Regions from separate parts of the Aliiglaciecola sp. SL4 genome, predicted to be linked through region 1. Evidence: predicted binding sites of a transcription regulator. Region 1 holds the regulator's gene; each other region holds the start of a gene.
What was found. Region 1 encodes FNR, which switches genes on or off when oxygen is low (the NO sensors DNR and NnrR bind a similar motif). Its sites were predicted from a motif close to TTGATCTAGATCAA; they were not measured.
Positions count from the first base shown of each region.

Region 2: the regulator FNR is predicted to act here: its motif matches at 2,466-2,479, upstream of gltA (citrate synthase).
Region 3: the regulator FNR is predicted to act here: its motif matches at 1,976-1,989, upstream of hemN (oxygen-independent coproporphyrinogen III oxidase).

Region 1 covers NZ_JBGOSE010000002.1:37,056-41,348, forward strand. Annotated here, with positions in the region: gene ttcA (tRNA 2-thiocytidine(32) synthetase TtcA) at 1-181, opposite strand, end outside; gene uspE (universal stress protein UspE) at 317-1,249, opposite strand; gene fnr (fumarate/nitrate reduction transcriptional regulator Fnr) at 1,363-2,100, opposite strand; gene AB6T38_RS03890 (sulfite exporter TauE/SafE family protein) at 2,126-2,791, opposite strand; gene ccoS (cbb3-type cytochrome oxidase assembly protein CcoS) at 2,788-2,973, opposite strand; gene AB6T38_RS03900 (heavy metal translocating P-type ATPase) at 2,986-4,293, opposite strand, start outside.
Region 2 covers NZ_JBGOSE010000002.1:302,554-306,846, reverse strand. Annotated here, with positions in the region: gene AB6T38_RS04995 (phosphomannomutase CpsG) at 1-300, shown strand, start outside; gene AB6T38_RS04990 (DUF3429 domain-containing protein) at 395-820, opposite strand; gene gltA (citrate synthase) at 996-2,276, opposite strand; gene sdhC (succinate dehydrogenase, cytochrome b556 subunit) at 2,676-3,050, shown strand; gene sdhD (succinate dehydrogenase, hydrophobic membrane anchor protein) at 3,044-3,391, shown strand; gene sdhA (succinate dehydrogenase flavoprotein subunit) at 3,391-4,293, shown strand, end outside.
Region 3 covers NZ_JBGOSE010000011.1:112,750-117,042, forward strand. Annotated here, with positions in the region: gene AB6T38_RS15225 (DUF58 domain-containing protein) at 1-525, shown strand, start outside; gene hemN (oxygen-independent coproporphyrinogen III oxidase) at 548-1,915, opposite strand; gene AB6T38_RS15235 (TonB-dependent receptor) at 2,090-3,505, opposite strand; gene AB6T38_RS15240 (substrate-binding periplasmic protein) at 3,701-4,293, shown strand, end outside.

The DNA of each region.
Region 1 (4,293 bases):
GGGCAATTCTTTTTAGAAACATCAAAATATCGAGCATAGTGTAACTGTCTTTACCGCCAGACAGGCAAACCATCACTTTATCGCCATCCTCGATCATGTTGAAATCGGCGATTGCTTTACCTACATTTCGTCTTAAGCGCTTTTGAAGTTTATTGAAACTGTATTTTTTACTCTCAGACAGAGACTCGATCTTACTCATTATATTCCTAGAAAACATTGCAATCAGCGCAGATTATACCTGTCCTCATAAAGGACATAAACACTCTAATTTCAAATGTTTTAGGTAAAGTTCTGCTCTGATATTGCTAATGTATTACTAGTGCTTGAGTGGACACTCAAAACCTTCAGGTTTTATGGCTAAAACATCACAATTGAGAGAGTCGATCGTGTGTTCAGCGGTATTACCAATAAGAGCTGCGGTAATCCCTGTTCGACCTACAGTTCCAATCACTACTAACTCTGCATCTATGGTTTTAGCAACTGATGGGATCACATCTTCAGGTAAACCTTCACTTAGATGCTGGTTTTCTTGAGGTATATTGAATTGTTGTGCATGTTCAAGCATACATTTAGCATGATGCTGCTTGACTGATTCCGTATAACCAACGGGATCAAACTCTGGAATTTCTATGGCAATATTCACCGGTGTCCCAGGGTAAGAGTTAACAAGGTTGACTTTGCCTTCTAATAAATCAGCCATCATCCCTGCAGTTTTCGTAATGGTTCTATTTAAACTATGGTGCTCATCATCTTCGCTACCCACATCTACAGCCGCTAAAATGTTGCCATTGCTTGGCCAGTCATGTTCTTTGACAAGCAATACAGGCACGGGTGATTTTCTTAATATATGCCAATCGGTAGGGGTGAAAATAACCGATTTCAAGGTGTCGTGCTCGTGAGTGCCTTTTACAATTAAGTCATAACTGTGGTCAATCACCTCAAATAAGACACTTTCATAAGGACGATTATGCCAAACTACTTTGATATCTACAGAGGTTGAAGAGTTAGCTGACAAGGGCTCAACGATATTGGCTAGCCAATCAGTTTTATCATCCACCACAGCTTGGCGCATTGTTTCTCGTTCATCTACGGTTAACATAGTGGTCATTTCATACGAGAAATCGTAAATGGAAAGAAAGGCAGTAACACTTGCCCCCGTTTTTTGTGCCAGTAAGAGAGCACGTTTAAACGCTTTCTGATCATCAGTGGTCGGGTCTACAACGGCTAGTATTTTGTTAAATATGGACATTAGTTAACTCCCTTGAAAGGTTTACACTTACAACTTAAGTGTATGGGTAATTTAGCTATTTTGCCAGTTAACCGACTATTTGTTTTGACCTAAATCAACTTAACAGGAAAGGCTTATCCGCAGGCTTTATTCTGCAAAACATGTTCACCGAGTTTAGTTCTAAGGGTGGATAAATCGAGGAGCTGGATAAATTTGCCATCTACTTTTATGATATTTTCTTTTTGAAAACGGGTTAATAAACGGCTCACGGTTTCTACGGTAAGACCTAAATGGTTACCTATTTCGTTGCGCGTCATGGTTAAGTTGAACTCTGTTTCCGAAAAACCACGAGAGTGAAAGCGGTCAGATAAATTAACCAAAAAATGTGCAAGACGTTCCTCTGCGGTACGTTTATTCAATAGCATCATCATACTATGGTCTTGGTTTATTTCCGTGCTCATGATCTTAAGCACTTCTTTACGTAAAGACGGAAGTTGCTCGCTCATAGTATCAAGCTTGTCATAGGGTAACTCACACACCATAGAGGTTTCCATGGCTTGGTTGTAACTTTGGTAACTGTCTGAAAAGAGTCCGTCGAAACCAACAATATCACCAGGAAAATGAAACCCGGTTATCTGTTGTTCTCCATCAGGGGAGGTAATATAGGATTTAAATGAACCTGTTCTTACCGCAAATAAGGAGGTGAATTTCTGCCCTGGAATAGTGAGCTGATCATTTTTATGCAAAGGACGTTTACGCTCGATTATCTCATCCAAACTTTCCATTTCTGTTTGGTTCAGGGCTACGGGGATGCAAAGGTGGTTAAAACTGCAATTTTGGCAGCGAATACTGAACTTGTTCGAATCAGACATTAGATAATTCCACTTAATTCATTCGTTACCAATTATGAATCCCTTGGTAACATAAAATCAAGCCAAATAAACATAATAAAACTGCGACGCTACGTTTTACTAAGGATTGTGTTAACCAACTTCTGATTTGAGTGGCGCTAGCTCCCATTGCTAACATAATAGGCAGTGTGCCTAAACCAAAACAAAACATGGTCAACGCACCTTGTACGGCGCTGCCAGTGGAAACACTCCAGGTTAATGTTGAATATACTAATCCGCAGGGCAGCCAACCCCAAATCACACCATAGGGTACGGCATACATAGGGTGTTTAAAGGGAATAAAACGTTTTGACAACGGACTGATTTTACGCCAAAAAATAGCACCAACTTTTTCGACCTTGGTGAGCAATTTAGACCATTGACCCACATAAAGCCCCAGTAATACCATAAATACCCCACCAAACAGGGTGAGTACTTGTGGGTTGATGAAAGATTGGGTTGTGACAACTTGCCCTAAAAGTCCGGCGATAGCGCCAGCAACACTGTAGGATAAAATACGTCCTGTATTATAAGCGATTAAAAATGGCCATTGTGACTGATTTTTTGGCAAGGCAAAGGTAAATGAGGTAACAATACCGCCGCACATCCCTGCACAATGTACACTACCTGCAAGACCAATTAAAATCGCTGAGAACCAGCTGATATCGTTCATTCTTTATCAGTTTTAGGGGTTTTTTGTGGTGCTTTTTTGTCTACGTCATCATCGAATAAAATGTTGTAACCTTGACGTTCTAAATCTTCAAATTGATTTGACTTAACTGCCCAAAAAAAGATCCCGATAGCTAACAAAACGAGCAGTATAGCGATGGGGATTAATACATAAATAATACTCAATTTAGTTTCCTATTAACGGAGCAGACGAATTGAATTTGCTACTACAATGATTGAACTTAAAGACATACCGATAACGGCCATCCATGGGCTTAAGTATCCAGCCACTGCAAGAGGAAGAATAAGTGCGTTGTAACCTATAGCCCAGACCATATTCTGTTTAATCTTATGGCGTACCTTGATTGCCATACTAACAGCAAATTTTACATTACTTAATTTCGAATTTAATAAAATGATATCGGCTGAACGTTTCGCCATGTCACTCGCGTCACCTACTGCAATAGATACATCGGCAGCCGCTAATACAGGCGCGTCATTAATACCATCTCCAATCATCAACACTTTATGTCCATCAGCTTGTAAACTTTGGATGTAATTGAGTTTTTGTTGAGGAGTTTGCCTAAAATACACATTGGGAATTCCCAAGGCGTTGGCAACCGAGGTAGCACTTGTTTCGGCGTCACCACTTAACATCACTAATTGTTTGCTACTCAGGTCATTGACGAGCTGTTTAGCGTCTTTTTTGACTACATCTTTTACCGTGAATGCGGCGATTAATTGTTTGCCTAATTGCAAATACACGCGAGAGTCATCAGGGTTTACTGGCAAATTTAATTTATCATCTAAAATGCTTAAATTACCAATCTTTACAATTTGTGATTGATAGGTACCTTGCAAGCCTTTGCCAGCAATGGTGTCTACGTGATTAACCTCTAGAGGCGTTTTGGATTGAAACGCTTGGGAGATTGGATGTTTAGAATACTGCTCGATGCCAGCCGCTAAGTTGAATACAAAATTTTCGTCTGAATGATTAAATAGCTCAACTTCACTTACACTAAAGTGACCATTAGTGAGGGTACCTGTTTTATCAAAAATTACCGTATCGACATCAGGCATGACGTCAATTATATTTGCTCTTTTTACCAATAAACCATATTGGTTTAACTTTGCTATGGCGCTAGTTAATGCCGTGGGGGTTGCTAAGCTTAATGCACAAGGGCAGGTGGCGACTAAAATCGATATGGCCACCCAAAATGCCCGATCTGGTTGATAAGCTAACCAACCGAAATAACTAATCAGAGTAATTCCTAGAACAATTACAATAAAATATTTTGAGGCTACATCAGCATACACTGCAGCCTTGGGTTTATCGGCAAGGGCTAATTCTTGCAAACGTAGTATTTTATTTACTAAGGATAATTTAAGTTCATTTTCAACTTCTATTTCAAATGAGCCTGACAGACTAATGGTGCCGCCATACACATGGTCACCAATATTCTTTTTGATTTTCTCAGACTCACCCGTCAACATGGACTCATCTAC
Region 2 (4,293 bases), 270 kb from region 1:
AGCGCGCAACCTTTATCTGCATTAGTGAAACAGCGTATAGCAGCTTTCCCATCTTCTGGTGAAATTAATAGCTTATTAGAAGACGCTGATGCTGCACTTGCTCGTGTTATAGCAAAATATCAGCCCATGGCAGAGGTCATTGATGATACTGACGGTGTAGGATTGGAGTTTGGTAATTGGCGGTTTAACTTAAGGAAATCGAATACCGAACCTGTTATCCGATTAAATGTTGAATCCTCAGGGGATATTACCTTGATGGAGGAAAAAACCGCAGAGTTATTGGAGATTATCCGCGCTTAATTCAATTGTGTAGTAGTTAAAAGTTAATAAAAATAGTCCTTATGGGCTATTTTTTTTGGATAATGAATGATGGTAGGGACAGGCATTGTGGCAACTATCGAGACATTTGTTGAATTATCCAAATAATCATTAAATGGCTGCCAATGGTAATTGCGGTTAGACGGATACGCAATGAGCGATACCATGAGGCGAGGGTATAGAGTCTAAACTCGTAGAAAATGACTAGGGTATAGCTGCAAGCTAAGGTCATTAGCGCGATTACCGGAGGTAACCAAATTACACTTAGCCAAGCTAGAATTGACGGCAGCATCGCCATATATAAGAAGACTACAGAGCGTTTTTTGTCAATTCCATCAAACCATAATGCCCCACCTAAGAATGATAAAATTATTGCAGAATACTGAATGAAAAAGTCTACGCCTTCAAAGTAAGAGACGGTTTCCCAAAGTATAAAAAAAGGCAGCATGATAAAGGGTATTAATCCTGCGTAACCTAATATTTTGGCGTGGTATTTAAGCATTTTTATCACTTTTTTTAATGTTATATATTTGTTACGTCAACAATGACGACAAGTTTCATAATTTTAAAGATAAATTAACGTAGATATCTAAGTTTTTGTAAAATAGTAAGTTTACAGTCAATTAAAAGGAAAAAAAATAGCGCCAATAGGCGCTATTTTTAACATTACTAACTGGTTACTTTTTAATTGGGTTGTATTTTCTTACCTCTTCACCAGTATAAAGCTGGCGAGGACGACCAATTTTTTGACCAGGTTGACTTAGCATTTCATGCCAATGAGATACCCAACCGACAGTTCTTGCTAGGGCAAAAATACAAGTAAACATGTTAGTTGGAATACCTATTGCCTTAAGAATGATACCTGAATAAAAATCCACATTCGGGAAAAGCTTCTTCTCAGCGAAGTAAGGGTCGCTTAATGCAATTTTTTCAAGTTCCATTGCTACATTTAACAATGGATCGTCAATATTCATTTCTTCAAGGACTTCATGACAGCTTTCACGCATTACAGTTGCACGAGGATCATGGTTTTTGTATACGCGATGACCAAAGCCCATTAATCTGAACGGGTCATTTTTGTCTTTAGCGCGATCAATAAACTCTGGAATACGGTCAACACTGCCAATTTCTTGTAACATGTTTAAACATGCTTCATTTGCTCCACCATGAGCAGGTCCCCATAAAGATGCAACACCAGCGGCGATACATGCGTAAGGGTTAGCACCAGATGAACCGGCAAGTCTTACTGTTGAAGTAGAAGCATTTTGTTCGTGATCCGCATGTAACGTAAAGATACGATCCATAGCGCGAGAAACTGCTGGGCTTATTTCATAATTTTCAGCAGGTACAGAAAACATCATATTTAGGAAGTTTTCTGCATAACTTAAATCATTTCTTGGATAAACGAAGGGTTGACCAACGTTATATTTGTAACACATAGCAACTAAAGTCGGCATTTTCGCGATTAAGCGGTATGCACTTCTTAGGCGTTGTTCAGGATCTGAAATATCCAAGTCATCGTGATAGAAGCTAGAAAGAGCACCAACTGTGCCACACAACATGGCCATTGGGTGAGCATCTCTGCGGAAGCCTCTAAAGAAATTTGTTAATTGATCGTGAACCAAAGTGTGACGCGTTATGGTGTTTTTAAAATCAGTATACTCTTCTGAAGTTGGCGTTTTGTCGTGTAATAACATGTAACAAACTTCAATATAATCAGCGTCTCTCGCCAATTCTTCAATTGAATAACCTCTATGTAGCAATACGCCTTTAGCTCCATCAATGAAAGTGATGGATGATTCGCAAGAACCAGTAGCCATGAAACCAGGGTCGAAAGTGAAGTACCCGCTAGAGCCTAATGCTCGAACATCTATTACGTCGTTCCCAGCAGTTCCCGAAAGTACCGGAAGTTCTACTTCTTTGTCGCCTACTTTTAAAATGGCTTTAGTTTCTGCCATAAGATGTTCTCCTTAGACTAAGTTCTTAAACTGTTAAAAATATATACAATAATAACAGCCATGAAAAAAAATGTGGTATTTGTACTTAGAAAGTTAGCTCAAGTCAATTTTAATACATGAATGTTTAATATTTATTCTTAAAATGTACCTAGAATACTCATAACTACCCAAATTCAGAATTAAACTGTTTTTATCTAGAACAAAAATTGTAATTAATCTCAACGCTGGATATACTTTACAACACTAAATGAAAAAAACGCTTAGTTGTTAAAGGTTTAACAGTTAATTAACAAGGCGTTAACAGTTGGGCTTGCTTAACTCTATTTCGTTTATGCACTATACAACATAATAACTTTAAATAAATGCGTCAAACCTCAACAATGATTACAGGCACATAAAGTGAAAAAACAAAGACCAGTCAATCTTCAACTCAATACGATAAGTTTTCCCCCCTCAGCTATAGTTTCTATTTTACATCGGGCAACCGGTGTGGCTATGTTCTTCGCTCTGATTTTTGTGATCTGGGCGTGGGCTGTATCTGTATCATCCTTAGATGGATTCAATACAGTGCAAGAAGTAATGGCAGGGCCTCTTGGTAAATTCGTTGCTATCGGTACCTTATCCGCCTTGACCTATCATATCCTTGGCGGTATCCGTCACGTGATTATGGATATGGGTCACTGGGAAGAAATCGATTCAGGCAACTTAAGCGCACAAGCCACTATTGGTTTGTGGGTATTAGTGACTATCGTTATAGGAGTTATATTGTGGTAACCGAACAAGCGGGTTTAAAACGTAACGGAGTACAAGATTTTGTTACTCTGCGTGCTACGGCACTTATCATAACCTTATTTTCTTTTTACATGACCTATTTCTTCATTGCTACACCCGTGGTGACATTTGAAATTTGGAAAGATTTATTTTCTAGCATATTTATGAAAGTTTTCACTTTCATTACGCTAGTAGCAATTATGTATCATGTAAGAATTGGTCTTTGGCAAGTTTTAACAGACTATGTCAAGGGGCCAGGTTTGCGAGCAACGTTACAATATGTTCTTAACATTATTGCATTTGTTTATGTTGCAGTTGGTTTATTTGTTTTGTGGGGTGTGTAGTGAGTATTCCGGTACATGAGTTCGATGCAGTAGTAGTAGGAGCTGGCGGCGCTGGAATGCGAGCAGCTTTACAAATTTCTCAATCAGGTAAGTCCTGTGCGTTACTTTCAAAAGTATTTCCAACACGATCACACACGGTTTCTGCTCAAGGTGGAATTACTGTAGCGTTAGGTAATGCCCACGAAGATAACTGGGAATGGCACATGTACGATACCGTTAAAGGTTCTGATTATATCGGTGACCAAGATGCTATCGAATATATGTGTAAAACAGGTCCTGAAGCCATTATTGAAATGGAAAATATGGGATTACCATTTTCTCGTTTTGAAGACGGCAGAATTTATCAGCGTCCTTTCGGTGGGCAGTCGCAAAACTTCGGTGGTGAGCAAGGTGCTCGTACTGCAGCGGCAGCTGACCGTACAGGTCACGCATTATTGCATTTGCTTTATCAGCAAAATGTTAAAAATAAAACGAAAGTATTCAGTGAATGGTACGCCCTTGATTTAGTCAAAAACCAAAATGGTGATGTAGTAGGTTGTACTGCAATTGACATTGAAAGTGGTGAAGTCGTTTACTTCAAATCTAAAGCGGTGGTGTTAGCTACAGGCGGAGCAGGTCGTATCTATGCTTCAACTACTAATGCTCACATTAACACTGGTGATGGTGTTGGTATGGCATTACGAGCTGGCGTACCGGTTCAAGATATGGAAATGTGGCAGTTCCACCCGACCGGTATCGCCGGCGCTGGTACCCTAGTAACCGAAGGTTGTCGTGGTGAAGGTGGTTACCTTCTAAACAAAGACGGCGAACGCTTTATGGAACGTTATGCACCAAACGCGAAAGATTTGGCGGGTCGTGACGTTGTTGCTCGTTCAATGATGACCGAGATTCGTGAGGGGCGT
Region 3 (4,293 bases), on a different contig from region 1:
ATCATGTTGTCATACACCGCATTAAAAAATGGCGATAACCTAAGTTTGCAAAGTTTTGGTAGCGAATCTCGTTGGTTAAGTCATGTGCGTGGTGCGCAAAATGTTAGTAAAGTTATGCAGCATTTTTATGACCTATATCCTCAAAAGATTGCCAGTGATTACCTAAGCGCAGCACAGGAGTTGTTAGTCAAACAACCTAAGCGGGCATTGATACTCTTAGTTAGTTGTCTGCGAGATGAAGATTTTGACGATTTACTTAAAGCGGTAGAATTACTCAAAGGCAAGCATTTAGTTGCGGTGATCAGTATCGAAGAACCCATCTATAAACAGATAGATGATCACTCTGTAGAAACTTTCGAGGACGCCATTGTATATGCGTCAGCCCATAAAATTAAAAAGTCCATAGATCGTAATGTTCAACGGCTAAAACGAGAAGGCGTGATTTGTATCAATGCACCAGCTTCCCACCTAACACCCAATGTGCTAAACACGTATTTGAGTATTAAGAAGGCCGGTTTACTGTAAGACTTACCTTGATTATATTGCTTTATATCACCCGAGAATAGCGACCTATTTGCTGATTCTTAATATAGGCATCAAAGCTCATACAAATATTACGGATCAGTAGCCTAGCTTTGTCTTTAACGACAATTTTCGTGGCTGAGTTTTCAATTAGATTATCTTCCTCAAATGGCTGTAAAGCACGCAAACTGTGCTTGAAATAATGGTCAAACTGGATGTCATACAGGTTTTCCACTTGGGATTTATCTAGGGAGAAGTTACACATTAATTGGCTAATAACGAAGCCTCTTATTTGGTCATCAAGGTTTAATTTGACGCCTTTGTGAACCGCACTATGGGTTTCATTTAATCCTTGATAATACTCGCCTAATTGTTTGTAGTTTTGACTGAAACAATCGCCGATATTGCTGATTGCGGACACTCCAAAACCAAGTAGATCACAATCTGCGTGGGTGGTGTAGCCTTGAAAATTACGGTGCAGTTTTTGTTGCTTTTGCGCCTTGGCTAGTTCGTCATTTGGTTTAGCAAAATGATCCATACCAATCATGTTATAACCTGCATCTAGAAAACGTTCAATTGCTAACTTCATCAGTTCCAGTTTTTGATTTGCATTAGGCAGCCACTCATCACGCAGTTTTCGTTGGGCAGGAAAGCGTTCCGGTAAATGGGCATAACTAAACAGAGATATTCTTTGCACACCCATTTGAATTACTTTATCAACAGTGCGTTCAAATCGTTCTGGGGTTTGATGGGGAAGCCCATAAATCAGATCTAAATTAACTGAGTTAAAGCCAATTTTATTTGCTCGTTCAACAATTTGTTCGATCAATTCTGTAGATTGCACCCTATTTATAGCTTTTTGCACCTGGGGATCAATATCTTGAACACCGATACTGAGTCGGTTAAAACCAATATTAGCAAGGTGGTCAATGTAATCTAAGGTTAAGTTTCTAGGGTCTATTTCTATACCAATCTCTACGTCTTCGCTAAGTTTGAAGTGACTTTTCAATACCGCTATTAAGTTTGAAAGCTGTTGTTTGCTTAAGAAACTTGGGGTACCTCCTCCTAAATGAATTTGACGAACTACGTGCTTCTTAAACAACTCCTGACGCTGAGTAATTTCAGCCAGTAAATGAAACATATAATCCTCCGCCTTTTCTGGGTGGCGGGTGACAACTTTGTTGCATCCACAGTAGTAACATAGACTGTGACAAAAGGGGATATGAATATAAAGTGACAGATCCGTATTCGGTGAAGTCTTTACCGCTTTGATTAAATCATCATTGTAAAAAGATTCACTAAAGGACAATGCCGTAGGGTAGGAGGTATAACGTGGCCCATTTGTGTTGTATTTTTCAAGTAAATTGGGGTCGAAGAATCGTTTTGAGTTCATGGTGTAATTCGCAATAATCATTTAGTTATTGCAGTTTAGTTTTTTTACATTTGAGCTTTATTGATCTTGCGCAATATTTTGCCAACTTGAAAATTGTGGTTAAATTGGCAAGGGAGTAAAAGTGAAAAATGGCAGATTAACTGCCATTTTTATGCCTATCAAATGATTAAAACTTTAACGTTCACGGTAACCAAAAAACTTATTCGCTATAATTTCCTCAGCAACACTTTCGGGAACTGCACTTTCCCACTCCCCGCGACCTAAGGGTAGTTGCCTCAATAAATCTCGGGAATAGATTGAAAATAATTCGCTATCACTGCATTCAATTCCGGCAAGGAAACCATTTTCCAGTAGATGTCGATAAAGGAAGCGTAGATGCTCTGGAACTTTTACCAAGGTGAAGTCATTGAGTTCGCCATTTTCATCTATCTCTGGATAGATATACATGCGGGTATTGTCCGGAAACAGTTTTCCGAAGCCTTCCATTATTCCGCCTTCAACACCTTTATAGCTGGCTTCATCAAAAATCTGTTTGATATTTACCATACCCACCACAATGCCTATTTGCATCTTGGTGTATTGACGGAAATAAGCTCGTAACGAGAAATAACGAGTATAGTCTGACACCATCACGTTATAACCTAAAGAGTTAAGCAGTTGTACTCGCGCGACTATGTCTTTTTCAGGCATTTGCGCGTCATTCCCTTTCATATCATTTAAGGATATTTCTGCAATGACCGCTGTATTCGATTTATCCACACCTTTTAATTCGTAAAAAGATGTTTGGCCTTGTTCAATCATATCGACATTGAGCTTAGTTACTGGCCTGAATGAACCTCGAATGGTGAGAATATTCTTTTTGTACAGCAGTTCTGCTGGGATCGCCACACTTCCATCCGGTTTGAACATGACTGCGCGGGTTTTCCAGCTGCGGATCAGGTGCAAATTTTTAATTCGATTATCTGCATCAAGGAAGTAGGGGCCTTTGAAGTCGATAAAGTCAATTTCAACTCGATTGGGTTTCATGTTATCGGTGAGTGAATCGATAATCATTTTTGGATCTTCAAAATAGAAATAAGCAGCGTATATTAAATTCACACCAATCACGCCTAATGCTTGTTGTTGCGCTTCTGCATTATCATCAAGCATACGCACATGGACTTTAATATCAGAAGGTTCTGCACCAGGGTACATTTGAATACGAACCCCTAGCCACGCATGACATTCGTTTTTGCGGCCAAAACTTTTCGCTGCCACCGTAGCTGCATAAGCAAAATAACGTGAACTTTTAGAGCGAATATTACCTACTCGATCGACAACTAAGTCGAACTCTTGTTCCATCATCGCTTGAACACGGGCTTGACTCACATAACGCCCATCTTGTTGCACTCCGTAGATAGCATCTGAAAAAACCATGTCATAGGCTGACATAGTTTTTGCTATTGTCCCGGCTGCTGCACCAGCAATAAAAAATTGTCTGGCAACCTCTTGCCCAGCGCCTATTTCAACAATAGTCCCATATTTTTTTTCGTCGAGGTTAATTCGTAGTGCTTTTTGACTAGTTGATCTAGAACTGACTTGTTTATCCATTGATTTTACCCCAACTGATGTGCTTCTCAGAAGAATAGTAGAATATCCGCAAAAAGAGTTACAGAGAAAATTTGTATTAAATAACTGAAACTTACATCAGTACTTTAGTTTTAGTGTGAGTATAAGGACATCGAAAATAGCAAAATTGGAAATCTCGCTTAAACTTAAGGTGGATTATTTATGGAGGACACCATTATGAAAACGCTTAAAATGCTATTAGTAATGAGTTTGTCTTTTGCCTTAATTGCATGCAGTCCACAACAGGCAAAGTTGTCAAGTCAAACATCTGAAGAACAACCCTTGAAAGAAACTGAACAATCCGCTGAGAACAACGTTGAATATCCATCTTGTTCATATAGTTTAGGCTTTGATGTCTGGGAACCTTACCAGTATATCAACGTTGATGGCGAGGTAAGTGGCGTCGATATTCATATTGTCACTGGAGTGCTAAATGAAATGGGTTGCTCTGTATCTTACGTGCAAGGCACTTGGGTATCCTTATTGGAAGATTTGCGCTCGGGTAACGTCGACATACTTATTGGCGCGTCTAAAACCCCTGCACGGGAAGAGTTTGCGTATTTTAGTGAGCCTTACCGCACCGAACAGTTTTCTTTATATATACGCAATGATGATAAAAAGCGTGCCGCCTATAATGATATAGATGAGTTTATTGCCAATGGCAGCAAAATTGGCGTTGTAGGTGATTACTATTACGGGCCACAGATCACCATTTTGCAAGATAGTAAAGCGTCATCTAAGAACTTCGTAAGCAGTATAATGGGGGAATT